Regions from separate parts of the Variovorax sp. GW821-FHT09D04 genome, predicted to be linked through region 2. Evidence: predicted binding sites of a transcription regulator. Region 2 holds the regulator's gene; the other holds the start of a gene.
The links. Region 2 encodes HrcA, which represses chaperone genes, less so after heat shock. Its sites were predicted from a motif close to TTAGCACTCNNNNNNNNNGAGTGCTAA; they were not measured.
Positions count from the first base shown of each region.

Region 1: a site for HrcA is predicted at 5,030-5,056, ahead of AC07O4_RS28130 (co-chaperone GroES). Genes of this name have one in related genera too.

Region 1 is NZ_JBWKPA010000013.1:8,693-17,053, reverse strand. It holds gene AC07O4_RS28155 (trans-sulfuration enzyme family protein) at 1-421, opposite strand, end outside; gene AC07O4_RS28150 (hypothetical protein) at 430-882, opposite strand; gene AC07O4_RS28145 (LysR substrate-binding domain-containing protein) at 980-1,915, shown strand; gene AC07O4_RS28140 (copper-transporting P-type ATPase) at 1,896-4,118, opposite strand; gene AC07O4_RS28135 (cupredoxin domain-containing protein) at 4,274-4,765, opposite strand; gene AC07O4_RS28130 (co-chaperone GroES) at 5,142-5,432, shown strand; gene groL (chaperonin GroEL) at 5,488-7,143, shown strand; gene xylB (xylulokinase) at 7,215-8,361, opposite strand, start outside.
Region 2 is NZ_JBWKPA010000004.1:370,016-378,376, forward strand. It holds gene AC07O4_RS16035 (thermonuclease family protein) at 1-94, shown strand, start outside; tRNA gene AC07O4_RS16040 (tRNA-Arg) at 164-240, opposite strand; gene AC07O4_RS16045 (HU family DNA-binding protein) at 457-882, shown strand; tRNA gene AC07O4_RS16050 (tRNA-Arg) at 1,069-1,145, opposite strand; gene AC07O4_RS16055 (efflux RND transporter permease subunit) at 1,228-4,362, opposite strand; gene AC07O4_RS16060 (efflux RND transporter periplasmic adaptor subunit) at 4,382-5,509, opposite strand; tRNA gene AC07O4_RS16065 (tRNA-Ile) at 5,770-5,846, opposite strand; gene hrcA (heat-inducible transcriptional repressor HrcA) at 5,882-6,889, opposite strand; gene AC07O4_RS16075 (NAD kinase) at 6,921-7,826, shown strand; gene recN (DNA repair protein RecN) at 7,864-8,361, shown strand, end outside.

The DNA.
Region 1 (8,361 bases), on a different contig from region 2:
GGCGCACGAGGCGCTCGATGCCCGCGCCGATGCGCGGCGCATAGAACTCGACCTCGATGCCCAGCGCCTGCAGCCGCTCGACGGCGAAGGACTTGGCCAGACCGTAGGCGGCATCGGTCATCAAGAGGTGGTCGCCCTGCTTGAGCAGCGCGAGCAGCACGCCGCAGATGGCCGCCTGTCCGGAGGGAAAGACGATGCCGTGGGCGGCGCCGTCCAGCTCGGCGATGCGCGCCTCCAGGGCACGCTGCGTCGGCGTGCCCGTCGTGCCGTAGCTGAAGCCGTCCGGCAGGCGGGTGCGGCGGTGCACGAAATCGTCGAGCGAGTCGAAGACGACCGTGGAGGCGCGCCACACCGGCGGCGCCAGGCTGGCGAAGGCAGCGTCCGCAGGGGACGCGCCGGGATGGGAAATGGATGGGTTCACGATGGGAGTCAGTTCGCGGGGGCCGATTCGATGAGCTGCAGCGCGTGCTTCATCTGCTCGACGGCCATGGTTTCGAGGTCGGTGTAGACCTTCATCTCCACGCCCAGGCGGGTGAAGGTTTCGCGGGCGGTGGCGATCCGGGCCGGGTCCTGCGTCTTCGGGTTGGCCAGCGCCGCCTCTAGGCGCTTGTACTCGCTGGTGAGCAAGGCCGGTTGCTCGCCGATGGCACGGAGGCCGGCGTTGGTCATGGCGCGGATGCGCAGCAGCATCTTCACGTCCGACTGCTCCATCTCGCCCTGCGCCCGCTCCAGCGCCAGCTTGGCGGCCACCGCCTGCGGGCTGTCGGGCTTGCGGGTGGCCGCGAGGGTCTGGAACCTGGCGACGTCGCTGGAAAAGTCGTGCGCCCATGCGGGCATCGCACACGCCAGGACCGTCACTGCAAGCGCTGTTCGAAGGTTCATCTCGCGTCTTTCGGGAAGTGGCTGAAGACACCAACTCTAGGACGCTGGAGATAATCCGGATCGCGCCCGAAATTCTTTCTCCATAAGCGGTTGTTATATGTTGCTCCGAGAGATCGAGGTGTTCCGTTCCGTGATGTCCGTGGGCTCCGCGAGCAAGGCGGCGGCGCTGCTGGGCGTGACGCAGCCGGCCATCAGCCAGTCGCTGCGCAGGCTGGAGGAAGCCGCAGGCTTTCCCCTGTTCCGCCGGCTGCGCGGCCGCCTGCATCCGACGCCCGAAGCGCAGGCCTTGCTGGCCGAGGTCGAGCGCGTCTTCGTGGGCTTGAGCAGCATCGAGCACCGCATGCGCAGCCTCAAGCGCTTCGGCGTCAACACGCTGCGCATGGCGGTGTACCCGGCCTTCGGCCTGAGCTTCGTGCCGCGGGTGCTGTCGCGGCTGGTGGCCGAGCGCGGCGATGCCGACGCCCGTCCGCAGATTTCGCTGCAGGTGCTCAGTTCGCGGGAGGTGCACGAGGCCGTGCTGGGGCGCCAGGTCGACTTCGGGCTGATGGCCGACGAGATGCCGACGACGGGCCTGGAGCACTCCGAATTCGCGCGCTTTCCGGGCGTGGTGGTGATGCATGCGAAGCACCGGCTGGCCCGCGCCAGGACCATCCAGCCGCATCAACTCGCCGAAGAGCCCTTCCTCGCGCTCAACCCGGAAGATGCGTCCCGGCGCCGCCTGGAGCGGGCCCTGGCGGACTGCAACGTCGCGCTGAGCGTGCTGGTCGAGACCCCTTACGCGGCCAGTGTGTGCGAGATGGCCCTGAGCGGCATGGGCATCGGCGTCGTCAACCCGGTCACCGCGCTGGAGTACGCGCAGCGCGGCCTGGCCGTGCGCCCGCTGTCGCTGGAGGTGTCCTTCGCGGGCCTGCTGGTGCTGCCGCCGGGACAGCCGCTGTCCGGCCTGGCGGTGCGCGTGCTCCAGCTCATGCGCATCCAGCTGGCCGAAGACCAGAAGGCCCTGGCGGGCCTTCTCAAGCCTCGCGCCAGGTAGCGCCGCGCAGGCGCAAGGCATTGGTGATCACCGAGGCCGAGCTCAGGCTCATGGCCAGCGCCGCGATCATCGGCGACAGCAACCAGCCCGTGAACGGGAACAGCACGCCCGCGGCCAGCGGCACGCCCAGCGCGTTGTAGAGGAAGGCGAAGCCGAGGTTCTGCTTCATGTTGGCGATGGTCTGCTCGGAGATCACGCGCGCCTGCGCGATGCCGCGCAAGTCGCCCTTGACCAGCGTCACCTGGGCGCTGTTCATCGCGACATCGGTGCCGGTGCCCATCGCCACGCCGACGTCGGCCTTGGCGAGCGCGGGCGCGTCGTTGATGCCGTCGCCGGCCATCGCGACGATGCGGCCCTCGCGCTGCAGCCTGTCGACCAGCGCGAGCTTGTCGGCGGGCTTCACTTCGCCGTGCACCTCGTCGATGCCCAGCTTCGCGGCGACGGCCCGGGCCGTGGTCAGCCCGTCGCCGGTGGCCATGATGACCCGCAGGCCCGAGGCCTTGAGCGCGGCCAGCGCCTCCAGCGTGGTGGGCTTGATCGGGTCCGACACCGCGAGCAGGCCGGCCGCCTGGCCGTCCACCGCCAGGAACATGACACTCGCGCCCTCGGCCCGCAGGGCCTCGGCCTGCGGCTTGAGGTCGTCGACCCGCACGCGCAGCTGTTCCATGAGCGCCGTGTTGCCGAGCGCCAGCTTCCTGCCGGCCACGCCACCGCTCACGCCGATGCCGCTGCTGGATTCGAAACCCTCGGGCGTGTCCAGCGCCAGCTGGCGCTCGCGCGCCGCCCGCACGATGGCGTCGGCCAGCGGGTGCTCGCTGCCCTGGTCCAGGCTGGCCGCCAGGCGCAGCACCTCGTCGGCGGTGAAGCCCGGCGCAGGCACCGCGCGCTCGAACTGCGGCCGGCCTTCCGTCAAGGTGCCGGTCTTGTCGACGATGAGCGCATCGACCTTGCGGAAGTTCTCGATCGCGGCGGCATCGCGGAACAGCACGCCCTGCGTGGCCGCCTTGCCCGTGGCGACCATGACCGACATCGGCGTCGCGAGGCCGAGCGCACAGGGGCAGGCAATGATGAGCACCGCCACGGCATTGATGAGGCCGTAGACCCAGCTGGGCTGCGGCCCGAAGAACCCCCAGGCGAAAAAGGTCAGCACCGCGATGGCGATCACCGTCATCACGAAGTAGCCGGCGACCTGGTCGGCCATCCGCTGCATCGGCGCGCGCGAGCGCTGGGCTTGCGCGACCATCTGCACGATGCTCGCGAGCACGGTCTGCGAGCCGACCTTTTCCGACTGCATGACGAGGGCGCCGTTGGTGTTGAGCGTCGCGCCGATGAGCTTGTCGCCCACGCGCTTGGTCACGGGCAGCGGCTCGCCGGTGAGCATCGACTCGTCGACCGCGCTGCCGCCTTCGATCACCACGCCGTCCACCGGCACCTTCTCTCCGGGGCGCACGCGCAGCTTGTCGCCGACATGCACGTGGCCGATGGGCACGTCTTCCTCGGTGCCGTCGGCGCCGATCCGGCGTGCTGTCTTGGGCGCGAGCCCCAGCAGCGACTTGATCGCCGCGGAGGTTTGCGAGCGCGCCTTGAGCTCGAGGATCTGGCCCAGCAAGGTGAGCGAAATGATCACCGCCGCCGCTTCGAAGTAGACCGACACGCGCCCCATCGACACGAACGACGCGGGGAACACGCCGGGCGCCACCGTGGCCACGACGCTGTAGACAAAGGCGGCGGCCGTGCCCAGGCCGATCAGGGTCCACATGTTCGGGCTGCGGTTCGCCACCGACTGCACCGCGCGCACAAAGAACGGCCACCCGGCCCACAGCACGATCGGCACGCTGAGCACGAGCTCGATCCAGCTTTGCGTGCCCATCTCGAACCACTGCAGGCGGTGGCCGGCCATGGCGAGCACGGTGACGACAACGCTGAGCGGCAGCGTCCAGAAGAAGCGCCGCTTGAAGTCTTTCAGCTCGGGGTCTTCACCCTCGTCGAGGGTCGGCATCTCGGGCTCCAGCGTCATGCCGCACTTGGGGCAGTTGCCGGGATGGTCCTGCCGGATCTCCGGGTGCATGGGGCAGGTGTAGACCGTGCCTTGCGCGGCGGGCTGCGCAGGGCCCGCGGGCGCATGCCCGTGCGATGCGTGGTGATCGTGGTGGCCGTGATGACCGTGGGGGTGTCCTGCGTGCCTGGTGGACGTGTCGTTCATTCGCGTTCTCCGACAGGAAAGGGGGAAGCCCTTGAGGGGGAAGCGATCAGTGTCCAGATTGACACGATGTGAAGGTCAAGCCCTGTCGCGCGATACCCTTGAAGAAAAAGCGCCGGCATGGCGGCCGGCGCGTGAAAGACGCGTGCGCATGACGCTCACTTGCCGGCCTTGCCCACCAGCACCGCGCCCTTCATTCCGGCGTCGTAGTGGCCCGGCTGCAGGCAGCCGAAGTCGACCTTGCCGGCCTGGGTGAACTGCCAGACGATCTCGCCGGTCTTGCCCGCAGCCAGCGTGACCATGTTCGGATCGGCGTGCTCCATCTCGGGGTTCTTCTTCATGGCCTCGTAGTGCGCCAGCAGCGCCTTCTCGGTCCCGAGCACGAGCTCGTGCTTCAGGACGCCGGAGTTCTTGACGACGAAGCGTACCGTCTCGCCCTGCTTGACCTTGATGTCCGCCGGCGTGAAGCGCATCGAGTCCGTCATGTCGACCTGGACCGTGCGCGTCACCTTGGCGGCCACGCCGGGCTTGCCGACGGCGGCTGCGGCATCGTGGCCGTGGCCACCGGCGTGGGTGCCCGAGGCGAACGCGCCGGCAGCGGCCAGTGCGGCTCCTGCAGCGAAAACGGTGTTGCGGAAGGTGTGTGTCATGGTGTCCTTGGAGGTTGCCGGGATGCCGCGACTCTAGGAAGCCAAGCCCGTCCACCACCGATCACCCGGATTACAAAAAAGCAATCTGCGCGTTCGACCTCTGTGCATCGGCGACATGGGCACGGTCTTATTTTGCCCGGGCAAAATATCTCAAAGCTTCCCGGCCGAAGGCACCCGGCCACCCGGTGTTTCCCCGGAAAAGCCCGGCGGTGCCAAACGGCGGCAAGGGCGCCGCCCTTGAAAGGTCATCGAATGCCCTTATGATTAGCACTCGCTGCTGACGAGTGCTAACAGCCCTCCCATCCAGTCGACAGGTCGCCGGTTTCTCCGGCGCCCGACCACAAACAAACCCGTTTCTTACCCTCCAGGAGATGCAATGAAACTTCGTCCTTTGGCCGATCGCGTGATCGTCAAGCGTGTTGACAGCGAAACCAAGACCGCCTCCGGCATCGTCATCCCCGACGCAGCCGCCGAAAAGCCCGATCAGGGTGAAGTCCTGGCCGTGGGCCCGGGCAAGCGCAACGACAAGGGCGAACTGGCCGCACTGACCGTCAAGGTCGGCGACCGCGTCCTGTTCGGCAAGTACAGCGGCCAGACCGTCAAGGTCGATGGCGACGAACTGCTCGTGATGAAGGAAGACGACCTGTTCGCAGTCGTCGAGAAGTAATTCTTCTCCTCCCTTTCGATCCCATCCAATCCAATCCATTCGGAGTTAATTCATCATGGCAGCAAAAGACGTAGTCTTCGGCGGCGAAGCCCGCGCACGCATGGTCGAGGGTGTCAACATCCTGGCCAACGCAGTCAAAGTGACCCTGGGCCCCAAGGGCCGCAACGTGGTGCTCGAGCGTTCGTTCGGCGCCCCCACCGTGACCAAGGACGGTGTGTCCGTGGCCAAGGAAATCGAACTCAAGGACAAGCTGCAGAACATGGGCGCCCAGCTCGTGAAGGAAGTGGCCTCCAAGACCAGCGACAACGCTGGTGACGGCACCACGACCGCCACGGTCCTGGCACAAGCCATCGTTCGCGAAGGTTTCAAGCTGGTGGCTGCCGGCATGAACCCGATGGACCTGAAGCGCGGCATCGACAAGGCTGTCACGGCCCTGGTCGCCGAGCTGAAGAAGGCTTCCAAGCCCACCACCACCTCGAAGGAAATCGCGCAAGTCGGCTCCATCTCGGCCAACAGCGACGAAACCATCGGCAAGCTCATCGCTGACGCGATGGACAAGGTCGGCAAGGAAGGCGTGATCACCGTGGAAGACGGCAAGTCGCTGGACAGCGAACTCGACGTCGTCGAAGGCATGCAGTTCGACCGCGGCTACCTGTCGCCCTACTTCATCAACAACCCCGAGAAGCAATCGGCGCTGCTCGACAACCCCTTCGTGCTGCTGTTCGACAAGAAGATCAGCAACATCCGTGACCTGCTGCCCGTGCTGGAGCAAGTCGCCAAGGCGGGCCGTCCGCTGCTGATCATTGCCGAAGAAGTCGAAGGCGAAGCCCTGGCGACGCTGGTCGTGAACACGATCCGCGGCATCCTGAAGGTCGTGGCTGTGAAGGCTCCTGGCTTCGGCGACCGCCGCAAGGCCATGCTGGAAGACATCGCCATCCTGACGGGCGGCAAGGTCATCGCTGAAGAAGTGGGCCTGACGCTCGAAAAGGTGACGCTGGCCGACCTGGGTCAAGCCAAGCGCATCGAAGTGGGCAAGGAAAACACGATCATCATCGACGGCGCTGGCGCTGCTGGTGACATCGAAGCCCGCGTGAAGCAAGTGCGCGTTCAGATCGAAGAAGCGACCAGCGACTACGACCGTGAAAAGCTGCAAGAGCGCGTGGCCAAGCTGGCCGGCGGCGTGGCAGTGATCAAGGTTGGCGCTGCCACCGAAGTCGAAATGAAGGAAAAGAAGGCTCGCGTCGAAGACGCCCTGCACGCCACCCGCGCTGCAGTGGAAGAAGGCGTTGTGGCTGGCGGCGGCGTGGCGCTGCTGCGTGCCAAGCAAGCCGTGGGCGAGTCGGTCAAGGGCGACAACGCTGATCAAGAAGCCGGCATCAAGCTGGTGCTGAAGGCCATCGAAGCGCCCCTGCGCGAAATCGTGAACAACGCCGGCGGCGAAGCCTCGGTGGTGGTGAACGCTGTGCTGGCCGGCAAGGGCAACTACGGCTTCAACGCTGCGAACGACACGTACGGCGACATGCTCGAGCTGGGCATCCTGGACCCGACGAAGGTCACCCGCACCGCACTGCAGAACGCCGCTTCGGTGTCCTCGCTGCTGCTGACGACCGAAGCCATGGTTGCTGACGCACCCAAGGACGAGTCCGGCGCCGGCGGCGGTGGCATGCCCGACATGGGTGGCATGGGCGGCATGGGCGGCATGGGCATGTAATGCCCGGCTGAGCTCTGCTCACCAAAGTAAAAAGGGCCGCGCAAGCGGCCCTTTTTCTTTGTGCGGAAGGTTCAGCGGAACTGGTCGCGCAGCGCCATGTACAGCACTTGGAACCGCGCATGCCGCGTCTTGTGTCCATCGGCTCCTTCGGATGAAGGCTCCAGCGTCTGCTTCACCGGCGGCAGCGTGCACACCTCGGCGACCTCGCCCCCATCGGCCAGCCACGCTAGGCGCGCCGCGCCGAGCGCCCCGCCCGTCTCGCTGCCTGCGTAGAGCGTGAGCTCGACTTGGAAGATGTCGGCCAGCAACTGCCCCCACCACACACTGCGCGCCCCCCCACCCACGAGCGCGACTTCGCGCAGCGGCATGTCGGCCGGCAGGCGCAGCGTGTCGAAGCCATCGCGCAAACCGAAGCTCACGCCCTCGACCACGGCATAGGCGATCTCCGCCGGGCCATGCGCATGCGTGAGGCCGAACAGCACCCCTTGCGCATTCGGGTTGTTGTGTGGCGAACGCTCGCCCGACAGGTACGGCAGGAACAGCGGGCAGCGCGCCCGGTCCGCCAGCGCGACCGACGCCGCGGCTTCGAGCAACGCCGCCTCGTCCGCGAACTTGAAGGTCTTCGCCGCCCAGCTCACCGCGCTGGCGGCCGAGAGCATCACCGACATCTGGTGCCAGCGCCTGGGCAGCGCGTGGCAGAAGGCGTGCATCGCCTGCGCGGGGTTCGGCAAAAAGCGGTCGGTCGAGACGAACACCACGCCCGAGGTGCCGAGCGAGACGAAGCCCTGCCCCGGCTCGACGAGCCCCATGCCGACCGCGCTGGCGGCGTTGTCGCCCGCGCCGCCGGCGATCTTCACGCCGTCGCGCAATCCCCAGCGCGCCGCCAGTTCCGGCTTGAGCAGCGCGGAGACTTCACTGCCCTCGACCAGCCGCGGCATGTGATCGCGCGTGAGCCCCGTGGCGGCGAGCAGTTCGTCGGACCAGTCGCGCGCGCCCACGTCGAGCCAGAGCGTGCCGGCCGCGTCGGACATCTCGCTGACCGCCTCGCCGCTGAGCATGAAGCGCAGCCAGTCCTTGGGCAGCAGCACGCGCGCCACGCGGGCGAAGACCTCGGGCTCGTGCTCGCGCACCCACAGCAGCTTGGGCGCGGTGAAGCCGGGCATCGCGAGGTTGCCCGCGATCTCGCCCAGGCGCGGCACGGCGCGCGTGAGCGCCTCG
Region 2 (8,361 bases):
GCCCCAGGAGCGCGGGCAGTACGAATTTGCGGAGGAAGAAGCGAAGGCCAAGCGGGCCGGCCTCTGGAAGGACGCACGGCCGGCACGTCCTTGATGCGGGCACGCCGCAATGACCGGCCAAAGAAAAAGGGTTAGCTCGAAAAACGAGCTAACCCTTGAAGAGTGGTGCGGCTGGCAGGAATTGAACCCACGACCCCTTGGTTCGTAGCCAAGTACTCTATCCAACTGAGCTACAGCCGCACAGCTTTCGATTATAGCGTGTTTTTTCTCCCGTCCCAACCTTTGTGATCGAAAGCTGAAAATACGGACGACGGCAGCCTGCCATGGGGTCTGTTGCAACGCATCCGGCCCGTGCCGTTCCAAAGAGGCCCTTCCGACCCGGTACACTCCGCCCCGCCCGGAATAAGCCTGGGCCGCCGTAGGCAACACGGCGCCATACCATCCAAGGAATACTGAATGAACCGCATCGAACTGGTCGAGAAGATCGCCACCACCCACAACCTGAGCAAGGCCGAGGCCGCACGCGTCCTCGAAACGATCACCAGCAGCGTCGTCGCTGCCGTGAAGAAGGGCGATTCGGTCCAGCTGGTCGGCTTCGGTACTTTCAAGCAAGTCGCACGCGCTGCACGCTCGGGCTTCAACCCCCAGGCCGGCACCAAGATCAAGATCGCCGCCACCAAGGTGCCGAAGTTCGTCGCCGGCGCTGCCTTCAAGGCCGCCATCGACCCCAAGGCCGCCAAGCGCAAGGCTGAAAAGGCCGCTGCTGCACCCGCCGCCAAGAAGGCCGCCGCTCCGAAGAAGGCAGCTGTCACCAAGGCTGCTGTCACGAAGGCAGTCGTCGCCAAGGCTCCCGCCAAGAAGGCCGTCGCCAAGAAGAAGTAAGACGCATGGTGCGACGCTGCACAGGCCTGGCCTGGCAGCTGTCCGTATCGACGTCAAAAAGCCGCCCTCGGGCGGCTTTTTTTGTGGGTGCCTGCCGCGCAGCGAGTGCGGGCAGCGAACCCCTCTTTGCGAGGCGCCCAAACGAAAATAGCCTGGAAGAGAAACTCTTCCAGGCTATTCGAGAGATGGTGCGGCTGGCAGGAATTGAACCCACGACCCCTTGGTTCGTAGCCAAGTACTCTATCCAACTGAGCTACAGCCGCGCAGCCTTGAATTCTACCCCGCCGAAAGCGCTGTTCCGGCGAGGCCTTCAAAAAAGCTTCACGGCCTTGTGATGCGACGGCCTCAGGCCACTTGTTCGCCGCCCTCCTCCGCCTTGCGCCCCATCAGCCTTGCGGCCACGCGCTTCACCAGCAGGTAGAACAGCGGCACGAAGAAGATGCCCAGTGCTGTCGCCGCAAGCACGCCGCCGAACACACCGGTGCCGATCGCGACCTGGCTGCCCGAGCCCGCGCCGGTGGCCACCGCCAGCGGGATCACGCCCGCCAGGAAGGCCAGCGAGGTCATCAGGATCGGCCGCAGCCGCAGGCGCGCGCCTTCGGCCACCGCTTCGAGCAGCGGCACGCCACGGCGCAGCGCGGCCTCCGCGAACTCGATGATCAGGATCGCGTTCTTGGCCGACAGGCCGATGGTCGCGAGCAGGCCGACCTGGAAGTAGATGTCGTTCGACAACCCGCGCAGCGCCGCCGCGATCACCGCGCCGAGCACGCCCAGCGGAATCACCAGCATCACCGACACCGGCACCGACCAGCTCTCGTACAGCGCCGCCAGGCACAGGAAGACCACGAGGATCGACAGCGCGAACAGCAGCGGCGCCTGCCCGCCCGACAGCCGCTCCTGGTACGACAGGCCGCTCCAGGCCTGGCCCGTGCCGCGCTGCTTCTTCGCGAGGGTCTCGATGGCCGCCATGGCCGTGCCCGAGCTCGTACCCTGCGCGGCCGCGCCCTGGATCTGCACCGCGGGCAGGCCGTTGTAGCGCTCCAGCTGCGACGCGCCCTGCGACCAGCGCGTGGTGGCAAAGGCCGAGAACGGCGTCATCGCGCCCGTGCTGCCGCGCACGAACCACTGGCCGATGTCGTCCGGCGCCGAGCGGTACGGCGCATCGGCCTGCACGTACACGCGTTTCACGCGGCCGCGGTCGATGAAGTCGTTGACGTAGCTGCCGCCCCAGGCAATGCCCAGCGTGGTGTTCACGTCGTCCAGCGACAGCCGCAGGGCCGAGGCCTTCAGCTGGTCGATGTCGACCTGCAGCTGCGGCGTGCCGGCCACGCTGTTGGCGCGCACCGACTGCAGGCGCGGGTCCTTGTTGGCCTCGCGCACCAGCTTTTCGCGCGCCTGCAACAGCCGCTCGGCGCCCATGCCCGAGATGTCCTGCAGCCAGAACTCGAAGCCGTTCGACTCACCCAGCCCCTCGATGGGCGGCGGCACTATGCCGAAGACCTCGGCGTCGCGCTGCTGCTTGGCCAGCGCCTTGCCGGCACGCTCGACGATGGCGTGCGCACGCTTGTCCGCACTGGCGCGTTCGGACCAGTCCTTCAGCGAGACAAACGCCATGCCCATGTTCTGCCCCGAGCCGCTGTAGCTCCAGCCGGTGAGCGTGAAGATGGTGTCGGTCGTGTCCTTCTCGGTCTCGAGAAAGTGCTTTTCGATCGCGCGGTTCACTTCGTCGGTGCGGCCCGAAGTGGCGCCGGCCGGCAGCGTCGCGATCACCATCACGCTGCCCTGGTCCTCTTCCGGCAGGAAGCCGCCGGGCAGGCTGAGGTACAGCAGGCCCATGCCGGCCACGATGGCGACGTACACCGCCGTGAAACGCAGCGGCTTGCGCAGGATGCGGCCCAGCACGCCCACGTAGCGGCCCTGCGCGGCGTCGAAGCGGCGGTCGAACGCGCCCAGGAAGCCGCGCGTGCGCGGCGGCACGCCGGCTTTCAGGAAGCGCGCGCACAGCGCCGGGATGAGCACGATGGCCACCACCACCGACAGCACCATCGACGCGATGATGGTCACCGAGAACTGCCGGTAGATCACGCCCACCGAGCCGCCGAAGAAGGCCATGGGCAGGAACACCGCCGACACCACCACCGCGATGCCGACCAGCGCGCCGGTGATTTCCTTCATCGACTTGATCGTGGCGGCCTTCGCATCGAGCCCCTCTTCGTGCATGACGCGCTCGACGTTCTCCACCACCACGATCGCGTCGTCCACCAGCAGGCCGATGGCCAGCACCATGCCGAACAGCGTGAGCACGTTGATCGAATAGCCGAAGGCCGCCAGCACGCCGAAGGTGCCCAGCAGCACCACCGGCACGGTGATCGCGGGGATCACCGTGGCGCGCCAGTTCTGCAGGAAGAGGAACATCACGACCACCACCAGCGCGATGGCCTCCAGCAGCGTCCGGATGACCGACTGGATCGAGATCTTGACGAAGCGCGTGGTGTCTTCCGCGTAGGCCACGCGCAGGCCGGCAGGCAGCGAGCGTTCGAGTTCGGCGATGCGCGCCTTCACCGCGCGGGCGGTGGTCAGCGCGTTGGCGCCGGGCGCCAGCATCACGGCCGAGCCCGCGGCCGGGTGGCCGTTCAGGCGCGTGGTCTCGGCATACGACTCGCTGCCGATCTCCACGCGCGCCACGTCGCCCAGCCGCACCACGGCGCCGTCGGCCTGCGTCTTGAGCACGATGGCCTTGAACTGGTCGGGCGTCTGCAGCCGCGACATCGCGGTGACGGTGGCGTTCAGGTGCTGCGTCGGCGCCGACGGCCGCGCGCCGATCTCGCCCACCGACACCTGCGTGTTCTGCGCGGTGATGGCGGCCGTGACGTCGGACGGCATCAGCTGGTAGCTCGCCAGCCGGTGCGGGTCGAGCCAGATGCGCATGGCGTACGCCGCGCCAAAGGCCTGCACCGAGCCCACGCCGTCGACACGGCTGATCGGGTCGCGCAGGTTGCTGGCCATCCAGTCAGCGATGTCGGTGTCGGTGCGCTGGCCGGTCTCGTCGTAGAGCGCCACGATCAGCAGGAAGTTGTTCTGCGACTTGGCGACCGTCACGCCCTGCTGCTGCACCGCCTGCGGCAGCCGGCTGGTGGCCTGACTGACCTTGTTCTGCACCTGCACCTGCGCGGTGTCGGGGTCGATGCCCTGGCGGAAGGTGACGTTGATCTCGGCCCAGCCGGCGGCGCTGCTGGTCGACTTGAAGTACATCAGGCCGTCGATGCCCTTGAGCTGCTGCTCGAGCACCTGCGTGACGCTGTTTTCCACCGCCTGCGCCGAGGCACCGGGGTAGTTGGCCGACACGACCACGGTCGGCGGCGCGATGTCCGGGTACTGCGACACCGGCAGCGTGCGAATGGCCACGCCGCCGGCCAGCATGATGAGGATGGCGATGACCCAGGCGAAGACGGGCCGCTGGATGAAGAAATGAGCGATCACGGAAGGTTGCGGTTTCTCGTCAATCGGCCGGGGAAGGCGCGGCGGCGGACGATGCACCCGCCGTGGACACCGACACCGGCTTCACTTTTTCGCCCGGGCGTGCGCGCTGCAGGCCATCGACCACCAGGCGGTCGCCCTCGCGCAGGCCCCGGGTCACGACCCAGTGCTCGCCCTCGGTGCTGCGCACTTCGAGCGCGCGCAGCTCGACCTTGTTGTCGGGCGCCACCACCAGCGCGGTCGGCTCGCCCTTCTCGTTGCGCGCCACGCCGCGCTGCGGTGCCAGGATGGCCTGACGCTCCACGCCAGACTCGACCTGCGCGCGCACGTACATGCCCGGCAGCAGCAGCCCTTGCGGGTTCGGGAATTCCGCGCGCAACGTGACCGAGCCGGTGGCCTCGTCGACGGCCACTTCGGAGAACTTCAGCGTGCCGGCATGCGGGTAAGGCAGGCCGTCTTCCATGCGCAGGCGGACCTGGGTGCTGGCCGGCGCCATGTCGCCCGAGATGAAGCGACGCTTGAGCTTCGTCAGTTCCAGGCTCGACTGCACCACGTCGACATAGATCGGATCGAGCCGCTGGATCGTCGCCAGTGCCATCGCCTGGCCCGGCACCACGAGCGCGCCTTCGGTCACGGCGGAACGGCCGATGCGTCCCGCGATGGGTGCGGTGATGCGCGTGAAGTCGAGGTTGATGCGCGCCGCCTTCACGGCCGCCTGCGCGGCCTTCACGCCGGCTTGCGCCTGCACCAGCGCCGCCTGCGCCTCTTCGTGTTCCTGCCTGCTCACGGCATTGGCCTTGACCAGTTCGCCAAAGCGATCGGCCTTGCCGCGCAGGCTGGCGATGGTGGCCTGCGAGGTGGCCAGCGTGGCCTGCGCCTGCTCGTGCGCGGCCTCGAACGGGCCGGGCTCGATCTCGTACAGCACCTGGCCCGCGCGGACCATGCCGCCCTCTTCGAACAGCCGCTTGCGCACGATGCCGTTGACCTGTGGCCTCACCTCGGAGACGCGGTAGGCGGCTGTGCGGCCCGCGAGCTCGGTATGCACGGCCACGTCGCTGGCGTGCAGCGCCACCACGCCGACTTCGGGCGGCGCGTCATCGGTGGTGGAAGCCTGCTTGGCGCCGCATGCAGCGAGCGCGAGCAGGGACATCGGAAGCAGGAGCTTGAAAAGCGGGGTCATGGCCATCGGGAATCGCAGTGCGGCGCGCGCAGGGATCACCCGGCTCGTTACATTTGCACTCAAATGGTGCATTCTGCCTTCGATGTTGCATTGCAACCTGAAGGAATCCTGTGTTTGCCGTAGGTGAAATCGGCGGCGGCCACAGGCCTCGCTCGCGCCCTCGCAGTTGCAAGGAAAAAGGCCGCGCAATGCGGCCTTCGTCGGAGTGTCTACAGAGGGGGAATGTGTGGTGGTAGGCCGTGAGTGGCTTGAACACTCGACCAACGGATTATGAGTCCGCTGCTCTAACCAACTGAGCTAACGGCCCACGCGGGCCCGATTCTATGCGCCGCGCGCAGCCGCTTACTTGCGGTGGCTCAGCGCGTTGCTCACCAGCCGCGACGTGATGTCGACGATCTGGATCATGCGGTCGTACGGCATGCGGGTCGGGCCGATCACGCCCAGCGTACCGACCACCTGGCCGTCCACCTCGTAGTTGGCGCTGACGATCGACAGCTCCTCGAAGGGCACGACCTGGCTTTCGCCACCGATGAAGATGCGCACGCCCTCGGCCTTGCTCGACACGTCGAGCAGCCGCATCAGCTGCGCCTTCTCTTCAAAAAGATCGAAGGCGCGCCGCAGCTGCCCCATGTCGCTGGAAAAATCGGTCACCGACAGCAGGTTGCGCTCGCCCGAAATCACGACGTCGTCAGCCTGCGCATCGGTGAGCACTTCGGAGCTGACCTGCACCGCGGCCTGCATCAACGCGGCGATTTCACCGCGCAGCTTCTCGACCTCGGACTGCAGGCGGTCGCGCACCTGCTCGATCGTCAGGCCCGCGAAGTGCGCGTTGATATAGTTCGAGGCCTCGACCAGTTGCGACTGCGAGTAGTCGGATTCCGGAAAGATCACGCGGTTCTGCACGTCGCCGTCGGGCGAGACGATGATCACCAGCAGCCGCCGCTCCGACAGGCGCAGGAATTCGATCTGCTTGAACACCGAGGCGCGGCGCGGCGCCATCACGACGCCCACGAACTGCGACAGGTTCGACAGCAGGTGCGCGGCGTTGGCGATCACCTTCTGCGGCTGGTCGGCCGCCAGGCTCGGCGTGCTCATCTGCTCGCGCTGCGCGGTCAGCATGGTGTCGACGAAGAGCCGGTAGCCGCGCGTGGTCGGCACGCGTCCGGCCGAGGTGTGAGGGCTGGCGATGAGCCCCAGCGCCTCGAGGTCGGACATGACGTTGCGGATGGTCGCAGGCGAGAGATCCAGCCCCGCCGAACGCGAGAGCGTGCGCGATCCGACGGGTTGCCCATCGGCGATGTAACGCTCGACCAGCGTCTTCAACAGCAACTTGGCACGGTCGTCCAGCATTGCAAGATTTTAGTGTTGTAATTTGTGAGCTATGACCTCACGCTTTCGTCACGTCGCCCTGATCGGCAAATACCAGGCTTCCGGCGCCCGGGCGCAAGCCGATGCGCGCGACGGCGTGATGGAGGGCATCGGCGCCTTCCTCGAATCGCAGGGTTGCACGGTGTTCGTGGAGCGTTCGTCCTGCGAGGACACCGACGCACCGCCCCACCCGCGCTACCAGGCGCTGTCGGTCGAAGAAATCGGCCAGCGCTGCGACCTCGGCCTCGTGGTCGGCGGTGACGGCACCATGCTCGGCATCGGCCGGCAGCTCGCGTGCTACGGCATCCCGCTCATCGGCATCAACCGCGGGCGGCTCGGCTTCATCACCGACATCCCGCTGGACAACTACCAGGCCACGCTGATCCCGATGCTGGCCGGCGAATACGAAGAAGACCACCGCAGCCTGATGCACGCGCAGGTGATCCGCGATGAGGCCCTGGTGTTCGACGCGCTCGCGATGAACGACGTGGTGGTCAACCGCGGCGCCACCTCGGGCATGGTCGAGATGCGCGTGTCGGTGGGCCGCCATTTCGTGGCCAACCAGCGCGCCGACGGGCTGATCATCGCGTCGCCCACGGGCTCGACGGCCTACGCGCTGTCGGCCGGCGGGCCGCTGCTGCATCCGGCGGTGCCGGGCTGGGTGATGGTGCCGATCGCGCCGCACACGCTGTCCAACCGCCCCGTGCTGCTGCCCGACGCCGACGAGATCGTGATCGAGCTGGTGAGCGGGCGCGACGCCAGCGCCAATTTCGACATGCAGTCGCTCGCCTCGCTCGCTATCGGCGACCGCGTGGTGGTGCGCCGCTCCGACTTCCGGGTGCGCTTCCTGCACCCGCGCGGCTGGAGCTACTTCGACACGCTGCGGAAAAAACTCCATTGGAACGAAGGGGGCTCCTGAATGAAGGACCACGCCCCCAGCTTGAGGACGAACTGAGATGGCTTTGCGACGCATCGCACTGCGCGACTTCGTGATCGTGCGGTCCCTTGAACTCGACCTGTCCGCCGGCTTCACGGTGCTGACCGGGGAAACCGGCGCCGGCAAGTCCATCCTGATCGACGCGCTGCAGCTGGCGCTGGGCAACCGCGCCGATGCCGGTGCCGTGCGCGAAGGCGCCGAGCGGCTCGACGTGAGCGCCGAGTTCGACGCCGACCCGGCCCTGGCCGGCTGGCTCGACGAAGGCGGTTTCGAGGCCGGCGACGGCCTGCTGCTGCGCCGCACGGTCGACCTGCAGGGACGCAGCCGCGGCTGGATCAACGGCAGCCCCGCCACCGCCACGCAGCTGCGCGAACTCGGCGACCGCCTGCTCGACATCCACGGCCAGCACGCCTGGCAGAGCCTGACCCGCCCCGAGGCCGTGCGCGGCCTGCTCGACGCCTACGCGGGCGCGCGCACCGACGCGCTCGACGCCGCCTGGCAGAGCTGGCGCCAGGCG